3 linked regions of the Roseisolibacter agri genome follow. Each later gene encodes a partner of the first gene's protein in a complex. Links are inferred from orthologs where the notes say so. Each region holds a gene or a part of one and is shown in the gene's direction. Other genes may lie near its edges.

Evidence for each region. The genes of interacting proteins can lie anywhere in the genome.
Region 2: rpmF (region 1) and rplI share a complex: the UniProt entries of both Bacillus subtilis proteins name them as parts of the 50S ribosomal subunit. The link is inferred for Roseisolibacter agri from one-to-one orthologs.
Region 3: rpmF (region 1) and rosag_RS02915 share a complex: the UniProt entries of both Bacillus subtilis proteins name them as parts of the 50S ribosomal subunit. The link is inferred for Roseisolibacter agri from one-to-one orthologs.

What each region holds. Positions count from the first base shown.
Region 1 is NZ_BRXS01000006.1:72,960-80,240, reverse strand. Bases 2,944-5,890 are described here. They hold rpmF (50S ribosomal protein L32), read left to right. Parts: upstream 2,944-4,299; coding sequence 4,300-4,482; downstream 4,483-5,890. Other genes in these bases: rosag_RS18670 (beta-ketoacyl-ACP synthase III), read left to right, coding at 5,632-5,890; plsX (phosphate acyltransferase PlsX), read left to right, coding at 4,485-5,531; rosag_RS18685 (YceD family protein), read left to right, coding at 3,645-4,178; ndk (nucleoside-diphosphate kinase), read left to right, coding at 3,120-3,542; rosag_RS18695 (CBS domain-containing protein), read left to right, coding at 2,944-3,069. Also shown: sucC (ADP-forming succinate--CoA ligase subunit beta), read left to right, coding at 88-1,230; sucD (succinate--CoA ligase subunit alpha), read left to right, coding at 1,227-2,099; more of rosag_RS18695, read left to right, coding at 2,170-2,943; more of rosag_RS18670, read left to right, coding at 5,891-6,648; fabD (ACP S-malonyltransferase), read left to right, coding at 6,669-7,281.
Region 2 is NZ_BRXS01000004.1:462,194-469,319, reverse strand. Bases 1,412-4,203 are described here. They hold rplI (50S ribosomal protein L9), read left to right. Parts: upstream 1,412-2,481; coding sequence 2,482-2,925; downstream 2,926-4,203. Other genes in these bases: rosag_RS14210 (TIGR04255 family protein), read left to right, coding at 3,261-4,049; rosag_RS14220 (DUF2232 domain-containing protein), read left to right, coding at 1,412-2,368. Also shown: rosag_RS14235 (hypothetical protein), read right to left, coding at 1-378; rpsF (30S ribosomal protein S6), read left to right, coding at 674-1,057; rpsR (30S ribosomal protein S18), read left to right, coding at 1,060-1,281; more of rosag_RS14220, read left to right, coding at 1,283-1,411; rosag_RS14205 (hypothetical protein), read left to right, coding at 4,390-5,007; rosag_RS14200 (DNA cytosine methyltransferase), read right to left, coding at 5,621-6,769; rosag_RS14195 (hypothetical protein), read left to right, coding at 6,793-7,126. UniProt on the Bacillus subtilis protein: Binds to the 23S rRNA.
Region 3 is NZ_BRXS01000001.1:724,212-731,364, reverse strand. Bases 1,412-4,230 are described here. They hold rosag_RS02915 (type B 50S ribosomal protein L31), read left to right. Parts: upstream 1,412-2,609; coding sequence 2,610-2,852; downstream 2,853-4,230. Other genes in these bases: rosag_RS02905 (DUF4097 family beta strand repeat-containing protein), read right to left, coding at 3,850-4,230; rosag_RS02910 (SCO family protein), read left to right, coding at 3,209-3,835; rosag_RS02920 (thiol-disulfide oxidoreductase DCC family protein), read left to right, coding at 2,013-2,492; rosag_RS02925 (OsmC family protein), read left to right, coding at 1,491-1,994; rosag_RS02930 (sulfurtransferase), read left to right, coding at 1,412-1,491. Outside these bases: rosag_RS02940 ((2Fe-2S) ferredoxin domain-containing protein), read right to left, coding at 1-135; rosag_RS02935 (tRNA-binding protein), read left to right, coding at 214-558; more of rosag_RS02930, read left to right, coding at 610-1,411; more of rosag_RS02905, read right to left, coding at 4,231-4,950; rosag_RS02900 (aminotransferase class I/II-fold pyridoxal phosphate-dependent enzyme), read left to right, coding at 5,071-6,303; rosag_RS02895 (adenosylmethionine--8-amino-7-oxononanoate transaminase), read left to right, coding at 6,300-7,153. UniProt on the Bacillus subtilis protein: While neither of the L31 paralogs is essential, this protein does not seem to function as the main L31 protein.

The sequences.
Region 1 (7,281 bases):
CCGCTGCGGACATCGCGCGGAGGCCGAGCGCGAGGCGCGGGCGTTCGGGACGCGCACCGCGCGACAACTCACCTTTCGGAGATCCCAGTGAACATCCACGAGTACCAGGCGAAGGACGTGCTTCGCCGCTACGGCGTGCCGATCCCGCCCGGCGAGGTCGCGACGACGCCGGAGCAGGCCGAGGCCATCGCCAAGCGCGTCGGCAAGCCGGTCATGGTGAAGGCGCAGGTGCACGTCGGCGGGCGCGGCAAGGCCGGCGGCGTGAAGTACTGCCCGACCCCCGAGGCCGCGCGCGAGAAGGCGCAGGCGATCCTCGGCATGGACATCAAGGGGCTGACCGTCGAGAAGGTGCTCGTCACCGAGGCCGCCGACATCGGCACCGAGGCGTACGTCGGCATCATCGTGGATCGTGCGACCAAGAAGGCCGTCTTCATGGTCAGCGCCGCGGGCGGCATCGACATCGAGGAGGTCGCCGCGACGACCCCGGAGAAGATCAAGTACTTCCCGGTCGATCCGCGCTACGGGCTGCTCCCGTTCGAGGCGCAGGAGCTCGGCTTCTTCCTGTATCAGGACGCGAAGCAGGCGCGCGCCGCGGCGAAGATCATGGCGCAGCTCTACAAGGCGTTCGTCGAGAACGGCTGCTCGCTCGCCGAGATCAACCCGCTCGTGGTGACGCCGCAGGGTGAGGTGATCGCGGTCGACGCGAAGATGGTGATCGACGACAACGAGCTGGAGCGCCGCGCGGACCTCGAGGAGCTGCGCGACGAGAGCTCCGAGGCGCCGAGCGAGGTCGATGCCCGCAACGCGAACCTCACGTTCATCAAGCTCGATGGCAACGTCGGCTGCATCGTGAACGGCGCCGGCCTCGCGATGGCGACGATGGACCTCGTGAAGTACTACGGCGGCGAGCCGGCGAACTTCCTCGACATCGGCGGCTCGTCGAATCCCGAGAAGGTCGTCAACGCGCTCCGCATCATCACCGCCGATCCGAACGTCAAGGCGATCCTGTTCAACATCTTCGGCGGCATCACGCGCACCGACGACGTGGCCAACGGGATCGTGACGGCGACCAAGCAGAACCCGCTCAAGGTGCCCATCGTGATCCGCCTCACCGGCACGAACGAGGAGATCGCGGTGAAGATCCTCGAGGAGAACGGCTTCACCGCGCTGACCGACATGGACGAGGCGGTCAAGAAGGCCGTCCAGCTCGCGACGGAGGGCGGCAAGTGAGCGTCTTCATCGACAAGGACACGCGCCTCATCGTGCAGGGCATCACGGGCCGCGACGGCTCGTTCCACGCCAAGCAGATGATGGAGTACGGCACGCAGGTCGTCGCCGGCGTGACGCCCGGGAAGGGCGGGCAGAAGTTCGAGGGCTCGGTGCCCGTGTTCAACACCGTCGAGCAGGCGGTCAAGGAGACCGGCGCCAACACGTCCGTCATCTACGTGCCGCCGCCGTTCGCGGCCGACGCGATGATGGAGGCCGCGGCCGCCGGCGTGAAGTTCGTCGTCTGCATCACCGAGGGCGTGCCGGTCATCGACATGCTCAAGGTGCGCCCGTACGTCATCGAGCAGGGCGCGCGCCTCCTGGGGCCGAACTGCCCGGGCGCGATCACGCCGGGCCAGGCGAAGGTCGGCATCATCCCGGGCCGCATCTGCACGCCGGGCAACGTCGGCGTCGTGAGCCGCTCGGGCACGCTGACCTACGAGGTCGTGAACCACCTGACGAAGGCGGGGCTCGGCCAGAGCACCTGCGTCGGCATCGGCGGCGATCCGATCAACGGCACGGGCTTCATCGACGTGCTGCAGGCGTTCGAGAACGACCCGGACACGAAGGTCGTCGCGATGATGGGTGAGATCGGCGGCACGGACGAGCAGGACGCCGCCGCGTTCATCAAGGAGAAGATGACCAAGCCGGTCGTCGGCTTCATCGCCGGCCAGACCGCGCCGCCGGGCCGCCGCATGGGCCACGCGGGCGCGATCATCTCCGGCTCGTCGGGCACCGCGGCCGAGAAGATCGACGCGTTCAGGGCCGCCGGCATGGGCGTCGCGCAGCGTCCGATCGACTTCGTCGAGCTGGTTCGCGAGCGCCTGAACTGAGGAACGCGCTGCGGACTCCGGGCTGCGGATTCGAACCCGCAGCCCGCAGTCCGCAGCGTTTTCTTTCGCGATGCATCTCTCCGACTTCATCCGCCCCGACCGCGTCGTCGTTCCGCTCCCCGGATCGACGCTGCAGGACGCGGCGGGCGCGCTGCTCGACCGGCTGATCGCGGCCGGCGCGGTGGCGCATCCCGAGCGCCTGCGCGCGCGCCTCGCCGAGGAGCGCGCGGAGGACCTCGTGGGCATGGGCGACCGGGCGTTCCTGCTGCACTACCGCAGCGACGCGGTGAAGGAGCTCGTGGTCGCCGTCGGCATCACGCGCCTCCCCGTGGAGCGCGAGCTGGGCGAGAGCGACGAGACGCAGTCCGCGCGCATCGTGCTGCTCATCGCCGCGCCGCCGCGGCAGGCCGCGCTCTACCTGCAGGTCGTCGGCGCGTTCGCGCGCGTGCTCTCGAAGCCCGACGTGGTGGGCACGGTGGTCGCGCAGCCGACGCCCGAGGCGCTGGCCGCGCTGCCGGTCTTCGCGCAGGTCGCGCTGCGCGACCAGCTGATCGTGCGCGACCTGATGACCGAGCGTCCGCGCTCCGTCTCGCCGGACGCGCCGCTCAAGGATGCCGCGCTGGACATGGTCCGCGCCGGCGTGGCGGGCCTGCCCGTGGTGGACGACGGCGGGCGGGTGGTGGGGATGCTCTCGCAGCGCGAGCTCTTGCAGCACCTCCTGAACAGCTATCTTCAGCGCGGCCACGCCGCCCCGGCCCCGGGCGCGCCCGGCGTCGTCGATGCGCGCTCGCGCACCGTGCGCGACGTCATGACGCGTCAGGTGCTCTGCGTCTCGCCCGAGCAGCCGGTGGCGGAGGTGGCCGCCATGATGACCAACAAGGACGTCGACCGGGTCCCGGTCGTGCGCGAGGGGCGCCTGGTGGGCTTCCTCACGCGCGGGGACATCGTCCGCAAACTGATCGGCTCCTGACGGCGCGGCTCGCCGCGCGCCCAGGGGCCCCTCTCACAGGATTTCACGCAATGGCCGGCAACCGCACGCTCGCGATCATCAAGCCCGACGCCTTCGGCTCGGGCAAGGCGGGGAAGGTCCTCGCGCTCCTCGAGGACAAGGGCTTCCGCCTGATCGCCGGGAAGGCGAAGCAGCTGTCCCAGGCCGAGGCCGGGGCGTTCTACGAGGTCCACAAGGAGCGCCCGTTCTACGGGGAGCTCGTCAGCTTCATGACCTCGGGCCCGTGCATGCCGATCGTGCTCGAGAAGGCGGACGCGGTCGCCGCCCTGCGCGAGGCGATCGGCGCCACCGACCCGGCCGAGGCGGCCGAGGGGACGGTGCGGAAGCTCTACGCGGAGTCGAAGGGCCGGAACGCGATCCACGCGTCGGACTCGGACGAGAACGCGGCGCGCGAGATCGCGTTCTTCTTCGCCCAGACCGAGATCGTCGGCTGAGCCGGGGCGGGGCGCGCACCGCGGGCCGGCGCACCGCTGGCTCTAAGTGCGCGCCCCGGCGCGACTTGAATTGCCCCCCGGGGGCCGCTAGGTTCAGCGGCTATGCTGTCCTTTGACATCCGCTCGCTCGAGTCGAAGGCCGAAGCCGTCGACGGGGAGCTGCCGCCCACGGACCCGGTCTGGGTCGAGGGCGATCCGCTTCCGCAGGGGCCCATCCGGGTCACCGGCCGTCTGTCCGCGGCCGGTGCCGGGCGCTTCTACTTCAGCGGGCGGATGGCGGGGACGGCGACGGGCGAGTGCCGGCGGTGCCTCACGGACGTGACGTCAGAGGTGGACATCGACGCGCACCTGATCTTCGCCGAGGAAGAGCTGGACGCGGAGGGCGAGGAGTCCGATGCGTACCCGTTCGACCCCAGCGAGCGGCTGCTCGACCTCCGGCCGGCGATTCGCGAGGAGTGGCTCCTGGCCGCGCCCGCGTTCCCGCTCTGCCGCGAGGACTGCCGGGGGCTCTGCCCCCAGTGTGGCGCGGACCTGAACGAGGACCCGCAGCACACGCACGCCGCGTCCGACCCGCGGTGGGATGCCCTGCGCGACGCCACCGGCGGCGCGGCGGGCGACCCGCCGATCTCCAGCTGATCTCGAAAACCGACCGCCGCGCGGGGCCGCGCCCCTGCGCGGTCTGGTGCGTCGCCGACCGGCGCGCGCCATCCGGTGCCGCCGCGCGACAACCGATCCTCTAGTCTCCTGGTATCCCGCCATGGCCGTCCCGAAGCGCCGTACCTCCAAGCGGAAGAAGCGCGCCCGTAACACGCACAAGGCCGCGCCCGCCATCGCGCTGCAGGCGTGCCCGCAGTGCAGCAGCCCGAAGCGTCCCCACCGTCTGTGCGACGAGTGCGGCTACTATGCGGGCGAGCTGCGCGCCGCGGCCCAGGAAGCCTGACCTTGGCGCGCGTCGCGTTGGACGCGATGGGGGGCGACTTCGCTCCCCGGGCGACGGTAGCCGGCGCGCTCCTCGCGCTCGCGGAGCTTGAGCGCGAGCACACTGTGCAGTTGGTCGGGCAGTCGGCGGTCGTCCAGGCGACGATCGACGAGCTGCTCGCGGGGGAGATGGCGGCGCATGCCGCCCTCCGCGACCGCCTCGAGCTCGTCGAGGCGCCCGACGTCATCACCATGACCGACAAGCCGTCCGTGGCGCTGCGCGGCAAGCCGCAGAGCTCCATGGTCGTCGGGCTGCGCCTGCAGGCCGAAGGGAGATCGGACGCGTTCGTCTCCGCCGGGAACACCGGCGCGCAGATGGCCGCGTCCGCTTTCGTTCTCGGGCGCCACGAGGGCCTCGCCCGGCCCGCGATCGGCACGCTCTTCCCGACCGCGCGCAAGCCGGTCGTGGTGCTCGACTCGGGCGCGAACGTCGACAGCTCCGCCGAGGAGCTGGTCCAGTTCGCGCGCATCGGCACCGTCTACGCCGAGGACATGCTCGGCCGCCCCAACCCGACCGTCGGCCTGCTGTCGATCGGCGAGGAGGCGGAGAAGGGGAACGCGGCGGTGAAGGAGGCGCACCAGCTCCTCCTCGCCTCGGGCCTCAACTTCCTCGGCAACGTCGAGGGGCGCGACATCCCCGTCGGGCAGTGCGACCGCGGGCCGATCGACGTCGTCGTCTGCGACGGCTTCGTCGGCAACGTCCTCCTCAAGTTCTACGAGGCGCTCGCGCCCACCCTCATGGGCATGTTCGCGAAGGCGCTCGGTGCCGAGCGGGCCGCGCTCGAGGAGGCGTTCCGTGAGCTCGACTACTCGGACCACGGCGGCGCGCCGCTCCTCGGCGTGAAGGGCGTCAGCATCATCTCGCACGGCAAGAGCGGTCCCCGCGCCATCAAGAACGCCATCCGGGTCGCGCTGCGCGCCAGCGAGTCGCGGATGAGCGAGCACGTCGGCCGACGCCTCGCGGAGGGCACCGCGAGCCGCGCCGCCACCGACGGCGCGCCGGCCGCCTGAGGCGGCCCGTCCCGGCGCCGTCTTCGTCCCACCGCGCGCCCGGCCCCGCGCGCCCCGGCTCAGGGGCTCGCCCGCGCCGCGCCGCCCAGCCTCATCGCCCGTGAAGCGTCCCGTCGCGTACGTCGCCGGCACCGGCCGTGGTGTCCCGGCCACGGTCCTGACCAACCACGACTTCGCGTCGCGCGGCATCGAGACCTCGCACGAGTGGATCGTCGAGCGGACCGGCATCCACGAGCGCCGCATCGCCGCCAACGGCGAGTCGACCTGCTCGATGGCCGCCGAGGCCTCCCGCCGCGCCATGGAGCGCGCGGGCGTCCAGGCGGGGGATCTCGACGTCATCGTGCTCAGCACCGCGACGCCGGACCGGCTGCTCCCCGCGACCGCCGTCGACCTGCAGGCCGCGCTCGGCGCCCAGCGCGCGGCGGCGTTCGATCTCTCGGCCGCCTGCTCCGGCTGGCTGTACGCGATCACCGTCGCCGAAGGGCTGATCGCGACCGGCGCCGCGGAGACGGCGCTCGTCGTCGGCGCCGAGAAGATGAGCGCGATCGTCGACTGGACCGACCGCAACACGTGCGTCCTGTTCGGCGACGGCGCGGGTGCGGTCGTGCTGCGCGCCTCCAAGACGGCGCGCCGCATCAGCGACCCGAATCAGGCCAAGGGCATCCTGTCGTCGTTCATGCGCAGCGACGGCCAGCTCGCCGAGCTGCTCTGGCGTCCGGGCGGCGGCGCGACGGAGCCGTTCACCGAGGCGACGCTCACGGATCGCTCGCACTTCGTGAAGATGGCGGGCCGCGAGGTGTTCAAGCACGCCGTGCGCTCGATGAGCGAGGCCGCGGACCGCGCGCTGGACGGCGCGAAGCTCACCGGCGCCGACATCGACGTGATGATCCCGCACCAGGCCAACGTGCGCATCATCGAGGCGACCGCGAAGCACGCGAACATCCCGATGGACAAGGTCTACGTGAACGTCGACCGCTACGGCAACACGTCGTCGGCGTCCATCGGCATCGCGCTCGACGAGGCCATCGAGAAGGGGCGCGTGAAGGAGGGCACGACGGCGCTGCTCGTCGCGTTCGGCGCGGGCTTCACGTGGGCCTCGATGGTCGTGCGGTTCTGACCCGCCTCCAGACTCGATCGATGCAGCCACTCGTACTGCTCTTCCCGGGACAGGGCTCGCAGAAGCCCGGCATGGCGCGCGACCTCGCGGACGCGTTCGCGCCCGCGCGCGAGACGCTCGCCGCCATCGACGCCGCGCTCGGCGTCGCCCTGTCACGGGTCATGTTCGACGGTCCCGCGGACGAGCTGACGCTCACGCACAACGCGCAGCCCGCGCTGCTGGCGCACGGCGCCGCGGTGTGGGCGACGGTGCGCGATGCCATCCGCGGGCGCGTCGTCGCCGCCGCGGGCCACTCGCTCGGCGAGTTCACGGCGCACCATGCGGCCGGGACGTTCGACGCGGCCACCGGCGCCGCGCTCGTGCGTCGTCGCGGGTTGCTCATGTACGAGGCGGGTGTCGCGCGCCCCGGCGCGATGGCCGCGCTGCTGGGCGAGCCCGATCGCCCCATCGAGGAGATCTGCGCGCAGGCGACGGCGGAGGCGGGCGAGGTCGTGCCGGCCAACTACAACTGCCCGGGGCAGCTCGTGATCTCGGGCGAGGTCGCGGGCGTCGAGCGCGCGATGGAGCTCGCCAAGGCCGCGGGCGTTAAGCGCGCCGTGCGCCTGCAGGTCAGCGGCGCCTTCCACTCGCCGC
Region 2 (7,126 bases), on another replicon or contig:
CGCGCTCGATCCGGACGGCGCGCCGACGCTGCGGGCGCGCGACCACCCCTGCCCCGTGCGGAACGCCAGCCCGCCGGGCGAGCGATAGCGCCGGCCGGCCAGGGGCGCGTAGCCGCCGCCGGTCATCAGCCCGCTCGCCAGCCGCCCGCCGTAGTACCAGAGGAAGACCGGCGGGATGCCGCCCGACTGCCGGACGACGCGTCCGGAATCGGTCGCCGGCGTGGTGGCGGTCGGGGCGTTGGTCGCGGTGCAGAGCGACTCGGCCACGACCCGGTTGGTGCCGCGCTCCACGCACTGCAGCGCCTCCTGCTGGCTGCAGGCGGCGAGCGAGGAGGCGGAGGCGACGAGCGTGAGCGGAACGGCGCGGGAGCGCTTCACGAGATGGACGGAGGATCGGGTTGGAGCGGCCACGCGTCCGGACGGCGCGCGGCGACACCCTGGATAGTACGAGCGCGACGCCCCGGCTGCTTCGCGCCGCGCGCGTCTCGGGTGCCCGTTGCCGTAAGTGACGGTCGCGGATAGGTTTCGAGGCTGCTCACAACGGCCCCGGCCAGCGCCGGGGCCTTCACACCCCTCCTCCCACTCCGGCAACCAGTGGGGGGCGGCACACGCGACGTCCGGCGCGCGGCCCCTGGCCGCGGTCCGGGCCCGACCACAGGGAGGATTGCCACTCGTGCCCAACACGAAGGCCACGTCTCGCACGTACGAGGCGGTCTACATCTTCGACTCGGCGCTGGAAGACCAGCAGATCGCCGACAAGCTCCAGAAGCACCACGGGCTGCTGAGCGCCACCGGCGACATCACGCTCGAGCACTGGGGCCGCCGCCAGCTCGCGTATCCGATCGCGAAGCGTGAGAACGGCTACTACATCATCGCGCAGTTCACGCTCGATGACGTCACGGTGCTCCCCGAGTTCGAGCGCGCGCTCAAGCTCGACGAGGGCGTGCTGCGCTACCTGATCTCGCTGCACGAGCGCGAGCTCGGCGCCCCGCCGATGACGGAAGAGGAGCTGGCCGCCCGCAAGAAGGACGACGACGACGACGACGACGAGGAATAACCATGCGCCGCCCCAAGAAGACCGATCCGTTCGCCGAGGCGCGCATCCGCTTCGTCGACTACAAGGACGACCGCCTGCTCTCGCGCTTCATCACGGAGACGGGCAAGGTGCTGCCGGGCCGCCTCACGGGCGCCACGGCGCGTCACCAGCGCCAGCTCGCCAAGGCCATCAAGAAGGCCCGCTACCTCGCCCTGATCCCCTACACCAAGGGGTCGCAGAGCTAAGATGGCGGCGGCCGAGCGGGGCATCTCGCCGGCGGCGCGCGAGCGGGGGTGGGGGCGGACGGTCGTCGCCCTCCTCGCCTGCCTCGCGCTCGCGGCGGCTCCGCTCTGGCCGGCGGCGGCCGGCCTGATCGCGGCGTTCGTGCGGGTCGCGCTGCCCATCGAGCAGACCATGCTGCTCGTGGTGCCGGCGCTCGCGGCGTGCGCGGCGGTGGGCTGGTGGGCCGGCGGGCGGATCTACCTTCTGCTCGCCTGGCTCGCCCTGGCGGCGTGGGTCGTGATGGCCCCGCTGCCGGTGCAGGCACCGAGCTACCCCTCGCTCGCCCGCGGGTGGGCGCTGCTGGTGGCCGCGTCGTTCGGCATCGTCGGCATCGTGGCGCCGGGGCGCGCGTTCTTCTCGCGCGCGCTGTCGTCGCTCGGGCTGGCCCTCGGGGTCGCGCTGGTCGTGCTGTTCGCGACCGACCGCGATCCGGGGCGCCTCTCCCGGGTGATGACCACCGAGTACCAGCGCCGCGCGTCGGCGTCGCTCGACGCCTGGCGCGACCACGCCGCGGACGATGGCTGGCAGTCCGTCGCGGCCCGCTCCCCGGAGCTGGCCGAGCGGGCCGACGGGACCGCCGCCGGGCTGGAGGCGCTGCCGCAGTACGCGGCGATGCTGACGCCGGCGCTGGTCGCGCTGGAATCGCTGGCGGCGCTGGCGCTCGCCTGGGCGCTGTACCATCGCCTGAGCCGGACGCGGCTGGGCCCCCCGCTGGGGGCGCTCCGGACGTTCCGGTTCAACGACCAGCTGGTGTGGGGCGTGGTGGCCGGGGCGGCGATGCTGCTCGTGCCGTCGCTCGCCGCGCTGCGGGTGGTCGGGGCGAACCTGCTGGCCTTCTTCGGCGCGCTGTACGCGCTGCGGGGGCTGGGCGTCCTGCGGTGGTGGGCGCCCGAGAAGTGGGCCGCGCTCGCCGCGCTGGGCGTCGCGCTGCTGCTCCCCGTCATGGGGGTGACGCTGCTCGCCGGCACGCTCGGCGTGATCGCGCTGCTCCTGGGGCTGGGCGACACGTGGCAGGACTGGCGCAACCGGCGGCCGCGCCCGACGGCTTGAACGATCGAACTCGACGTACGTCTTCGTCTCTTCATAGCTCGCTAGAGCTCTCTACTCGCGCCGCGCGCCCCCGGGACACCCGGGCGCTGGCGCGGCCCGACAAGGAGGACCCGATGGAAGTCATTCTGCGGCAGGCGGTCGAGAACCTGGGGCACCCCGGGGACGTCGTGACCGTCTCCAACGGCTACGCCCGCAACTACCTGCTCCCGCGCGGGGTCGCCTACCAGGCGACCGAGGGGAACAAGAAGCGCATCTCGCAGGAGAAGGCGCGCCTGGAGGCGGCCGAGAGCCAGCGCCGCGGCGCGGCCGAGGAGGTCGCCAAGAAGCTCGAGGAGGTGTCGATCACCTTCGCGGCGCGCGTCGGCGAGGAGGGCAAGCTGTTCGGCTCCGTCACCACGCAGGACATCGCCGACCAGCTGGCCGCCCAGGGCTTCACGATCGAGCGTCGCCAGATCGACCTGCACGAGCCGATCAAGGCGCTCGGCGTCTACCGCGTGCCGGTCAAGCTGCACGCGGACGTGAAGCCCGAGATCAAAGTTTGGGTGATCAAACAGTAAACAAACAATATCTCCCCATACTGAAAACGACCGGACAGTCGTCACGTCACGCAGGGGAACTAGTGTTTGCCATGCCGGGGTACGAGGCCAATCAGCCTCGTACCCCGGTGTTTTTCGGAAGCTATCTCGGACCGCTGAGTACTTTTTGCGGGATGTGATGCGAAGGCGGCCAGTTAAAGTGCCGATCCTTGACGGTGTACTTCCCAATAAACGGCGATGCCCCGCTGCCCCTGCGGGAGCCTCAAACCGCAGGATAGCCACCGCCGTAGGACTCATGGACGTGAGGGCCGGCGGCTGACTTGTGCCTGCTGAGTCCGACACCATATTCCCGCCGAATGACGCCAAGTGCGCCCACGCCGCGTTACGAGAACCCACCACTGCTCGAAGCCGTGTTGGGGTTCAGGTTCGCCCGCGCCCCCCGGTCGTGGGATTCAGTGTACTTCGGCAAGCTGCACTTGGCCCTGAAAGGCTTCCCTCGCGTGGACACGCTCGAAGGCGCCTCTCTCACCTTCCAGCCGGGACAGGGCGTTCAGTTTACTCCGGCACCGGAGGTAAAGCGGTTCATTCGTGAGGACGGCGGAGTCGTTGTCTCAGCATCTCCGGAGACAGTTGGGGTGAGTGTGCTGCCCAAGCAGATCGCCGGTGGGCATCCGGGTTGGGACTTCCTGCGCGACACCGCGTTGTGGGCGCTTCAAGCGTACGAGTCAATAACGAGCCCCGGACCGCTCCAAGAAGTCGGAGTCCGCTACATCGACGTAGTGCCGATTGACCCCGGGAGTTTCCGGTTAGGCGACTTCGTTCGCGCGGAGAGCGGCATTGTACCGATGGCGTTGATGGACGAACGGAACCCGTTCGCATTTCGGGTCGAGCGCACCAGCGGGACAGAGTACGGAAATCTCCGCGAGGTAGTCTCGATGCAAGCGCGCGCTACCGCGACTGGCGGCGGAGAGTTGGTGCTCGACGTAGACGAGTTGATGCAGGTCAGGTCCGAGGCTGCCACTCCGAATGTGGAGACACTCGCGGATCACCTCCACGAAGCGGTGCATCGAGTCTTCGGAAGCGTCATTCACGAGTCGGTTCTCAGGAGTTTCAATCCCTTGCCAGCCGAGGCAAACGCAAGATGAGCGCAGCGACTGTAGCACCGGCTGCTTGGAGCCCGTCGTGGGCATACGTGCAGGAGGCGCGCAGTGGTGAGGCGCGGTCAATTCTAGACTGGCTTCAGGTATCAGCGCCGCTCGTTCTCTCCCACACGCCAACCGTACATCAGGTTCTCGTTTCCCCGGCTTACGACTGGTCATCCCCGTGGGACCGTGCGGCCATCCTCTCCGTAAATCTTGGTGAGATGGTCGAGCCGGATGCGGAAGACTGGCGGGCGTTCACGTCCGCGGTCGAGAGACAAGGACGTCGGGCAGCAGCCGTTCGGAGAGTGAACTCCGCAGGTGGCCAGCGTTTGCCCTGAACCCGATGGCGCCGACGCAGCCGACTGGTGACAACATCGATCTTCCCTCAGCAGCAGCGCAGTTTCGCCCTGCTCCGGGACCCGAGGTCATCGCAGCGATCCAGCAGTACGCGTTCGGATCTGCGGACTGGCTGTACGATCTCAACTTCGCCGACCAAGAGCCGTGGCAAGGTGATGTCTTGCCGGATGCCTCCGTGGCCTACGTCGACGGGGCCGGTGACATCGTAGTGATCGACGGCCCTGTAATGCTCTTGTCGACCTCGTGCGATGCAGTGCCGGGGCGCAACAAGCCCGTCGCGACGGTCGCGCCGGTGTTCACTGTCTCGTCGTTTCTAGACGATCTCTCGCAAGGTCAGCGAACGAGCAAAGGGCAGGCGCTCAGGGAGAATCGGTACTCGAACATCTTCTACCTGCCGTCCGTCGAGGGGATGTCGGAGCAGTACGTGAACTTTTCGTACGCAGGACCGGTGTCGACGGACTGGCTAGCGGGCCATTGTTCCAAGTGCGATCCACACGACCGGCTTCGGCTCTCACAGAACGGCTGGTACGTTCTCATGATGAAGCTCGCGGCTCACTACACTCGAAGCGAACAGGTTGGAGATCCGCCTCGTCGCGAGAGCTAGCCGACGGAAACGCACCATCGCGCCCTAACCCGGCGCATGACGTCGACAAGATCAGCGGGGTGAGTGGCTTCAACGCCACTCACCCCGCTTTTCATTTGAGACTTCCGCGGACCGACCGTTGAGGAATCGAGTGGTTCTTTTCCGCCTCGACACGATCAAGGACGTCATTCCAATCCACTCCTCGGTACAGTCGATGTAGTATCGCCCTTGCTTGCTCCTCGGGAAGCGGCTCGATGGGGTACGCGTGCCTTAGCTTGTACTGGCGACGCACGCAGCAGTCGATAGCAAATCGCTCCGGAGGTTCGCCGGGCGCGACGAGTGCAATCCTGCCATCCGGAAGGCGGCCCGCCCGGTACTGTTGAGTCGCGTTGACTGAGAGGTTGAAAGCGCGTCGCACCTGCTTGGCGGCGCCACGTCCGCCATCCATTTCGGGCGAGGGGGTGAACCCGTGAAGCGGGCCGCCTTCCGCGAACGGATTAGCCACTCCGATGTAGACGGTGATTCCCGTTACGCGCCTTCTCACTAACGCCTTTCGTCGCGCCATTGCCGGCAACCTCCCGTGATTTCGACAGAGTTCGTCGCTGGGTGGCGCCTGAGCGTGGAGCGCCACTCCCTACGGTCGACCGAGCGAAGCACCTCGAATGCGCGACCGTCTTTCCTCCGCCCGTTGCTTTGCGCACGCGGGAACGAAGGGATCTCGAAGGCGCTCGTCTCCCTTTGTGACTTCGGCGTCGGCGGTCCAGCCGAAGAACGCGGCGAGATGGCGGACGACCGCAGCGGCAAGTTTCGGGGGGACTGCGTTTCCGACCTGTCGATACTGCTGAAGCCTCGGAACGTCGTGTGGCCAGATGAACGAGTCGGCGAAGCTCTGAAGCCGTGCAGATTCACGGACGGAGATCACCCGGTCATAGCGGTAATGCACCGGGCGTAAGGGCGAGAAGTTCCCCGTTCCAGCGCGCAGAGTGTAGCCCGGACGGTCCGGGTGAAGCCGGTCGTGATGCGACTTCTTGTCCCGCCTCCCCGGTTCGAGTGCCCGGAAGGCATCCAACATGGCCGGGCTGTGATGCGTCGGTTCGTGGTTGGGGATCAGCGCCGCTTCCGGCGACTCCACGTCCGGCAGGTCGTCGAGGGCATCCCTGCAGGTCACCAAGGGCGATTGACCGAGGAGCGCGAGATCGCCATGCGTGGGCATCGGTGGGAAGGGCGGCGCCTTCTTGCCCCTTGCGCCCACGATGAATAAGCGCTTTCTCATCTGCGGCACGCCGAACTCAGCCGCGCTGAGGACGGCGTGTCTGCTGGCGTAGCCGGCGTCCGTCAACTCGGAGAGAATCCGGTCGAGGACTACGCCCTCGGCCACCGTTTCGAGGTGAGCGACGTTCTCGAAGATGAACCCGTCGGGCTGAAGCTCCCGGAGCAACCGGACATACTCCAAGACCAGATCGCCGCGGGGATCAGCGAGGCCCTGCCGCTTCCCAATGACGCTGAATGGCTGGCACGGTGGACCACCGGCGAGCAATGCCGGTCGCCGGCCAGCTAGGCCCGCGGCCTCCATCAGCGACGCTCCCGTAAGGGCACGGGCGTCCGCCGTCAGGGCGCGGGAGCCCCGGTACTCATGGTTATACGCATAGGTCCGCATGGTCGGAGCGTAGTAGTCCGTCCCGAGCGCGACGCGGAATCCCGCGTCAAGAACGCCCGTGGACAGCCCTCCGCAACCAGCGAACAACTCGATGGCGACTGGATCAGCCGAAGAACCGTTCCGCATTTTCCAACTTAACTGAGACTGCGATGGGGAGATCGCTCCAATCGCACGGGCGACAGTCCAAGGTTTACGTCCCGGTGCTTCGCTGGATCTTCAAGAAGTACTACCGGCGGGGGAAGCAGAGCATCGAGTTCACCATGCAGGACATTCGGGAAGCGTGCGACGATCTCGGGATCGAAGCGGCGAACCCCGCGGATGTTGTCTACAGGATGAAGTCACGCACGAAGATTCCGCCCGAAATCGAGGAGCTAGGCTTCCGCATTCTTCGTCCGGTCGCGCGCGGAAAGTACCTCCTGGAAGTCGGAGAGAGCACGCTTATCGACTACCCGGACTGTGATGTCGAGGAGATCATCGACCGGA
Region 3 (7,153 bases), on another replicon or contig:
GCGGTTGATCCGCACCCGCTTCTTGAGTCCCGCGCGCGACACGCATTCCTTCAGCGCGTCGCGCACGTCCTCGCTGCCGTCGCGGCCGCACCGCTTGCCGTCGCACACGAACACGTGGCGCTCGTACTGGCTCATGCGGCCCGCCCGTCGCAAGGCGCCTGCCGCGGCGCCCCTGCCGGTCATCCGTCGCGCGCCCACCATCCCGGCCCCCCCATGGCATCCGAGCCCGTCACGCCCGAGCAGTTCTTCGCCGTCGACCTGCGCGTCGGCACCGTCGTCGCGGCCGAGCCGTTCCCGGAGGCGCGCGTGCCGGCGCTGAAGCTGGAGATCGACTTCGGTCCCGAGCTCGGCCGCCGGCGCTCGAGCGCGCAGCTCACCCGCCGCTACGACGCCGCGGGGCTGGTCGGGCGGCAGGTGGTGGCCGTCGTGAACTTCCCGCCCAAGCGGGTCGCAGGATACCTGAGCGAGGTGCTGGTGCTGGGCGGCGTCCCCGACGCGGGCGACGTCGTGCTGCTGGCGCCGGACGCGCGGGTGCCGGACGGGACGAAGATCGCCTGACCGCCGTCGCGATTAGCTTTGAGAGACACCATCCTCTCGACGAGCGCCTCCATGTCTTCCGCGATCGATGCCGCCGTGGCCAGCAAGGGCTACGCGCACCCCGAAGCGCTGGTCTCCACGCAGTGGGTGGCGGACCACCTGCAGGATCCGTCGCTGCGGCTCCTGGAGAGCAACGAGGACGTGCTGCTCTACGACCTCGGGCACATCCCCGGCGCGCAGAAGATCGACTGGCACGCGGACCTCAACGACGCCGTCGTGCGCGACTACGTGGACCGCGCGCAGTTCGAGCAGCGCGTGCGCGCCCTCGGCATCGACGAGTCGACGACGGTCGTCTTCTACGGCGACAAGAACAACTGGTGGGCGACGTACGCGTTCTGGGTCTTCCAGCTGTTCGGCTTCCGCAACGCGCGCATCATGGACGGCGGGCGCACGAAGTGGGAGCAGGAAGGGCGCGAGCTGACGACCGAGCGTCCGTCGTATCCGCCGACGCAGTACCGCGCGCCCGAGCGCGACGACGCGCGCATCCGCGCCTTCATGGACGACGTGCGCGCCCACCTGCAGGCGAAGGGGAAGCTGATCGACGTGCGCAGCCCGCAGGAGTTCAGCGGCGAGCGCACGCACATGCCCGAGTACCCGCAGGAGGGCACGCTGCGGGGCGGGCACATCCCGACGGCGCGCAGCGTCCCGTGGGCGCGCGCGGCCAACCCGGACGGGACGTTCAGGAGCGCCGACGAGCTGCGCGCGATTTACGAAGGCGAGGCGGGGCTCACGCCCGACGCCGACGTGATCGCGTACTGCCGCATCGGCGAGCGCTCCAGCCACACCTGGTTCGTGCTCACCTACCTGCTGGGCTACCAGAAGGTTCGCAACTACGACGGCAGCTGGACCGAGTGGGGCAACTCGGTGCGCGCCCCCATCGAGCGAGGATCGTGATGTCGGAGTCGACGACGGAGACGTGGAACGCGGAGACGAACGGCGCGGCACCCGGCGCGCCCGCGGCGCCGGCGGCTCCCACCGCGGGCAAGCCGCCGGCGCGCGTGCACGTGACGTGGCAGGGCGAGGGGCGCTTCGAGGCCGGGCGTCCCGGCGGGCCGACGCAGATCATCGACAGCTCGGCCAAGACGGGCCCGAGCCCGGTCGACACGCTCGTCTCGGCGCTCGCCAGCTGCACCGCGGTCGACGTGGTCGACATCCTCGCCAAGCGGCGCACGCCGGTCGAGGCGCTGACGGTCGACGCCACGGCGCCGCGCTTCGCGGGCGTGCCGGCGCGGCTGACGGACGTGGAGCTGGTCTACCACATCCGCGGCGCGGGGATCGAGCGCGTGCACGCCGAGCGCGCGATCGAGCTGGCGGTGACGAAGTACTGCTCGGTGCGCGACTCGCTGCGCGCGGACGTGCCGGTGACGTGGCGGCTGGAGCTGAACGGCGAGGGCTGATCGGCCCTTCGCGACCGGATGAACGCCCCCGCCCCGATCCTCCTCTACGACGGCGACTGCGGCTTCTGCGCCCGCAGCGTCCAGTTCGTGCTGGCCCGGGAGGGGCGCGACCGGTCGCTCCGCTTCGCGACGCTCCAGGGCGCCACGGGTGACGCGGCGCGCCGGGCCCGCCCCGAGCTGGCCGGGATCGACTCGGTGCTCTGGGTCGAGCCGGACGCCCGCGGCGGGATCGGCCGGGTGCTGGTCCGGTCGGACGCGGCGCTCCGGACGCTGACCTATCTGGGCGGCGGCTGGCGGGTCCTCGCCGCCCTCGGCCGGCTGGCCCCGCGCGGGCTGCGGGACGCGGTCTACGACCTGATCGCCCGGCACCGGCTGCGCCTGGCGGGGCGGGCGGACCCCTCCTGCCTGCTCCCGACGCCCGAGCAGCGGTCCCGGTTCGTGGACGGCACGGGGGCGCCGGCGGGGGAGCCAGTGGAGATTCCCGCCGGGACCGGCTAGCTTCCGTGGCTGCGTACGGGGTCAGCTCCGCGCGCGCCATCACCGCCGCGCCTTCGGGCGCGTGCCCGGAGCCGGTCGGCATCGGCTCCTCGGAAGGACCCCTCGCCACACCGCGCGATGAAGCCCGACATCCATCCCCTCTACCACCCCGTGGTCTTCAAGGACCTCTCGAACGGTCAGCTCATCGTGACCCGTTCGACGATGACGTCCGAGCAGAAGATCACGCTGAGCGACGGCCAGCAGTACCCGGTCGTGCCGCTCGAGATCACGAACATGTCGCACCCGTTCTTCACCGGCGAGCAGCGCCTGGTGGACACGCAGGGTCGCGTCGACAAGTTCAAGAAGCGCTACGCGCGCTGACGCGCCGCGCGGGCTCGCCCCGCCGCGACCGTTCCGACGCCCCGCCGCCCTCCGTGGTCGGCGGGGCGTTGCGCGTTTCGGCTGCGGGCCGCGGATCCTGCGCTCGCACATCGTCGGCGCGCCGAACCTGTTGCCGGTTGGGGAGGTTACGGATGCTCCGGATCTTGAAGAGCGATGCTTCGGATCGCTCCGCGTGGCGGCGACGCCCGATGCGCCACACGGAGCGATCCGTCAGATCCGTTCCGATCCGGAGCATCCGCATCCTCACCAATGGCCAACGGCCCGAGCGCGAGGCCAGCTGACGCGGGCACGGTGCAGGATCCGCAGCCCGCAGCCCGCAGCCTAGATTCTCCCGCATGTCGCCCCGCCCCCGAATCCGCCGAGTGGTCGCCGCCGCGATCGTGCTCGCGACCGCGTTCGCGTCTGCCTGCCAGATGACGCACGACTGGCACGGCAGCCCGGTCGATCCGCCCGCACCCGCGCCCGCGCTCGCGCTGACGGCCGGCGGTGGACGGGCGTTCGACCTCGCGCAGGAGCGCGGCAAGGTGGTGCTCGTGTTCTTCGGCTACACGCACTGCCCCGACGTCTGCCCCACCACCCTCGCCGACTGGTCGAAGGCGCGGAAGCTCCTCGGCGCCGACACCGCCGGCGTGCGCTGGGTCTTCGTGTCGGTCGATCCGGAGCGCGACTCGCCCGACACCGCGGCCGCCTACGCGCGCCGCTTCGACCCCGCGTTCGTGGGACTGAGCGGGACGCCGGCGCAGCTGGAGGCGGTACGCGCCGCGTGGGGCGTCGCCGCGGTGCCCGAGACGCCGCAGGCCGACCCGCACGCCGCGCACGGCGCGGGACAGGCCGCGCCCATGACGATGGTCTCGCACACGCCGCGCACCTTCGTCGTGGACGGCGAGGGCCGGCTGCGGCTGCTGTTCGATCCGCAGAGCCGGCCCGAAGGGATCGCGGCCGACGTGAAGGCGCTGCTCTGAGCGCCTAGCAGCCGCTAGCTGCGGCGCAGCCGCACGCCGCCCGATCCCGTCTCGATGGCGATCCGCCCGCGCCCGTCGCCGATGCGGCCCGTGAGCCGGTCGCGCTCGCGGTGCGTGACGCTGATCGGCAGCTCGCTGTCGATGCCGCCGCTCCCGCTGTCGATGTCGAGCGTCGCGCCGAACGCCGCCGGCAGCCGCAGCGTCACCGTGCCCGACCCGGAGTCGATGCGCACGTCCTCCGCGCCCACCAGCAGGCCGAGGTCCACGCTGCCGCTGCCGCTGTCCAGGCGCAGCGTGCGCGCGCGGACTCCGTCGAGCCGCGTGCCGCCGGAGCCGAGGTCGAGATCGAGACGCTCGGCGTCGACGTCGGTGCCGCGCAGCGCGCCCGAGCCCGCGTCCACGCGCAGCGCGTTCGCCTTCACGCGCGTCACGTCCACGCGCCCCGAGCCCGCGTCGAGGTCGATGTCGCCCTGCGCGTCGGTCACGCGCACCGGGCCCGAGCCGGCATCCACGCGCAGCCGGCCGCGCGTCCGCTCGCTCGTCAGCGACGCGGCGTGCACGTCCACCGACAGGTCGCCCTCGACGTTGCTGACGGTCGCCTCGCCCGCCAGCAGGTGCACCGCCACGCGCCGCCCCGCGGGCACCGTGACCGTGACGTCCGCCCACGTCTCCGCGCCGCGGCCGTCGCCGCGGATCTCGATGCCGTCGGCGCCGCCGCGCGAGAAGACGTGCGTGCCGAGGAAGCCGCTGCGCGTGGTCTCGCCGCCGAAGGTGCCGTCGCGCCGCAGCTCCGCGCGCACGACGTCGCCGCGTCCCATGCCCGGGTAGACGATGCGCGGCGCGCGCGTGAACACGCGCAGCGTCTCGCGGCCGCCGATGCTGCCCTGATCGACGATGGTCTGGTCCGCGTCGCGGCCGCGGCGCGTCACCTCCACGGCGACGTCGCTCCCGCTGCCCGCGACGACGCGCAGCCGGCCGACGACGTGATAGACCACGGGATCCTCGCCACGCAGCACGCGGCGCTCGGGGGTCTGCGCGCGAGCGTCACGCGCGGGAATCACGAGGGCCGCGGCGACCAGCGGCGCGAGCAGCGAGAGGAGGGATGATCGGCGCATGGCGGGCTCCGGCGGGAGGGACCGAGCGGGCGCACGGTTCCCACGATAACGCGCTCCGTACGCCGCGCCAGCACGGGAGGATTCGTGCGCCGCGGCGGCCGGGTTAGCTTGCGCGGGCCGATGCCAGATCTCGCCGCCTCCGTCTCCCCTGCTCCGTCGCCCGCGCCCGCGACACTGGATGCGTCGCCGGACGCGTCGCTGGACGTGCAGCTGTCGCACGAGCTCGCGACGCTCGACGATGCCGGCCTGCGGCGCCGGCTGCGGCCGCTGACGCGCGTCGCGGGCGCCGAGCTGCGCGCGGCGGACGGCGTGACGCTCCTGGACTTCGCGTCGAACGACTACCTGGGCCTCGCGGCCGATCCGCGCCCCGCGGCCGCCGCGGCCGAGCTGCTCGCGCGCGAGGGGCTCGGCGCCGGCGCGGCGCGGCTGATCTCGGGCGACCATCCCGCGCACCACGCGCTGGAGGAGGCGCTCGCCGCGCTCAAGGGCACGCCGCGCGCGCTGCTCTTCTCCAGCGGCTGGGCCGCGAACGCCGGCGCGCTGCCCGCGCTGGCCGGCCGCGAGGACGCGATCTACGCCGACGCGCTGAACCACGCCTCGCTGATCGACGGCGCGCGGCTGTCGCGCGCGACGGTGCGCGTCTTCCCGCACGGCGACCTCGCGGCGCTCGACGGCATGCTGCACGAGGACGCGTCGCGCTTCCGCCGCCGCTGGATCGTCGTCGAGGGTGTGTACTCGATGGACGGCGACCTGTGCCCGCTGGACGCGCTGGTGGCGATCGCGCGCGCGCACGGCGCGTTCACCTACGTCGACGACGCGCACGCCACCGGCGTGCTCGGCCCCGATGGACGCGGCAGCGCCGCACACTGGGGCGTCACCGTCGACGTCACCGTCGGCACGCTCGGCAAGGCGCTGGGCACCGCGGGCGCGTTCGTCGCGGGGAGCGCGGCGCTGTGCGACCTGCTGCTGCATCGCGCGCGCTCGTTCGTGTTCACCACGGGCACGCCACCGGCGCTCGCCGCGGCCACGCTGCACGCGCTCGCGGTCGCGCACGACGAGCCGTGGCGGCGCACGCGCGTGCGCGCGGTCGCGGCGCGGCTGCGCGCGGGGCTCGCGGCGATGGGCCGTCCCGCGCCGGGCGCGCCCGACGGCCACGTCGTGCCGGTGCCCGTCGGCGATCCACGCGCGACGCTCGCGGTGGGCGAGGCGCTGCGCGCGCGTGGCTATCTGGTCGGCGCGATCCGTCCGCCCACCGTGCCGCCGGGCGGCTCGCGGCTGCGCGTGAGCGCGAGCGCCGCGCACACGGACGCGCAGGTGGACGGGCTCCTGGCCGCGCTCGCGGAGACGCTGTGACGATCGACGCCGGGCTCGACGCCACGAACGACGTCGGCACCCTCGACGCGCGGCACGTCTGGCACCCGTACACGCAGCACTGGCAGGCGCCCGCGCCCGTGGAGATCGTGCGCGCGCACGGCGCCACGCTGCACGCGCGCGACGGCCGCGCCATCCTCGACGCGATCTCCAGCTGGTGGGTGACGTTGCACGGGCACGCGGAGCCGAGCATCGCCGAGGCGATCGCGGAGCAGGCGCGGACGCTGGAGCAGGTGATCTTCGCGGGCTTCACGCACGCGCCGGCCGCGGAGCTGAGCGCGGCGCTCGCGCGCGTGCTGCCGCCGGGGCTCACGCGCGTCTTCCTCTCGGACGACGGCTCGACGGCGGTGGAGGCGGCGCTCAAGATCGCGCTGCAGTGGTGGCACAACCGCGGCGAGCCGCGGCGCTTGGTGGCGGCGCTGGAGCATGCCTACCACGGCGACACGTTCGGCGCGATGAGCGTGGGCGCGCGCAGTATCTTCAGCGCGCCGTTCGCGCCGCAGCTGTTCGACGTCGCGCGCCTGCCCGACCCCAGCGAGGACGCGGACGCGACGCTGGCGGCCTTCGACGCGCTGCTGGACGCGCGCGGCCACGAGCTCGCCGCGCTCATCGTCGAGCCGCTGGTGCTGGGCGCCGGCGGCATGCGCATGTGGCGTGAGGACACGCTGCGCGCGCTCGCCGACCGCTGCCGCGCGCGCGGCGTGCTGCTCATCGCCGACGAGGTGATGACGGGATTCGGGCGCACGGGCGCGCTGTTCGCGTGCGGACGCGCGGGCGTCGCGCCCGACATGATCTGCCTGTCCAAGGGGATCACCGGCGGCTTCCTGCCGAT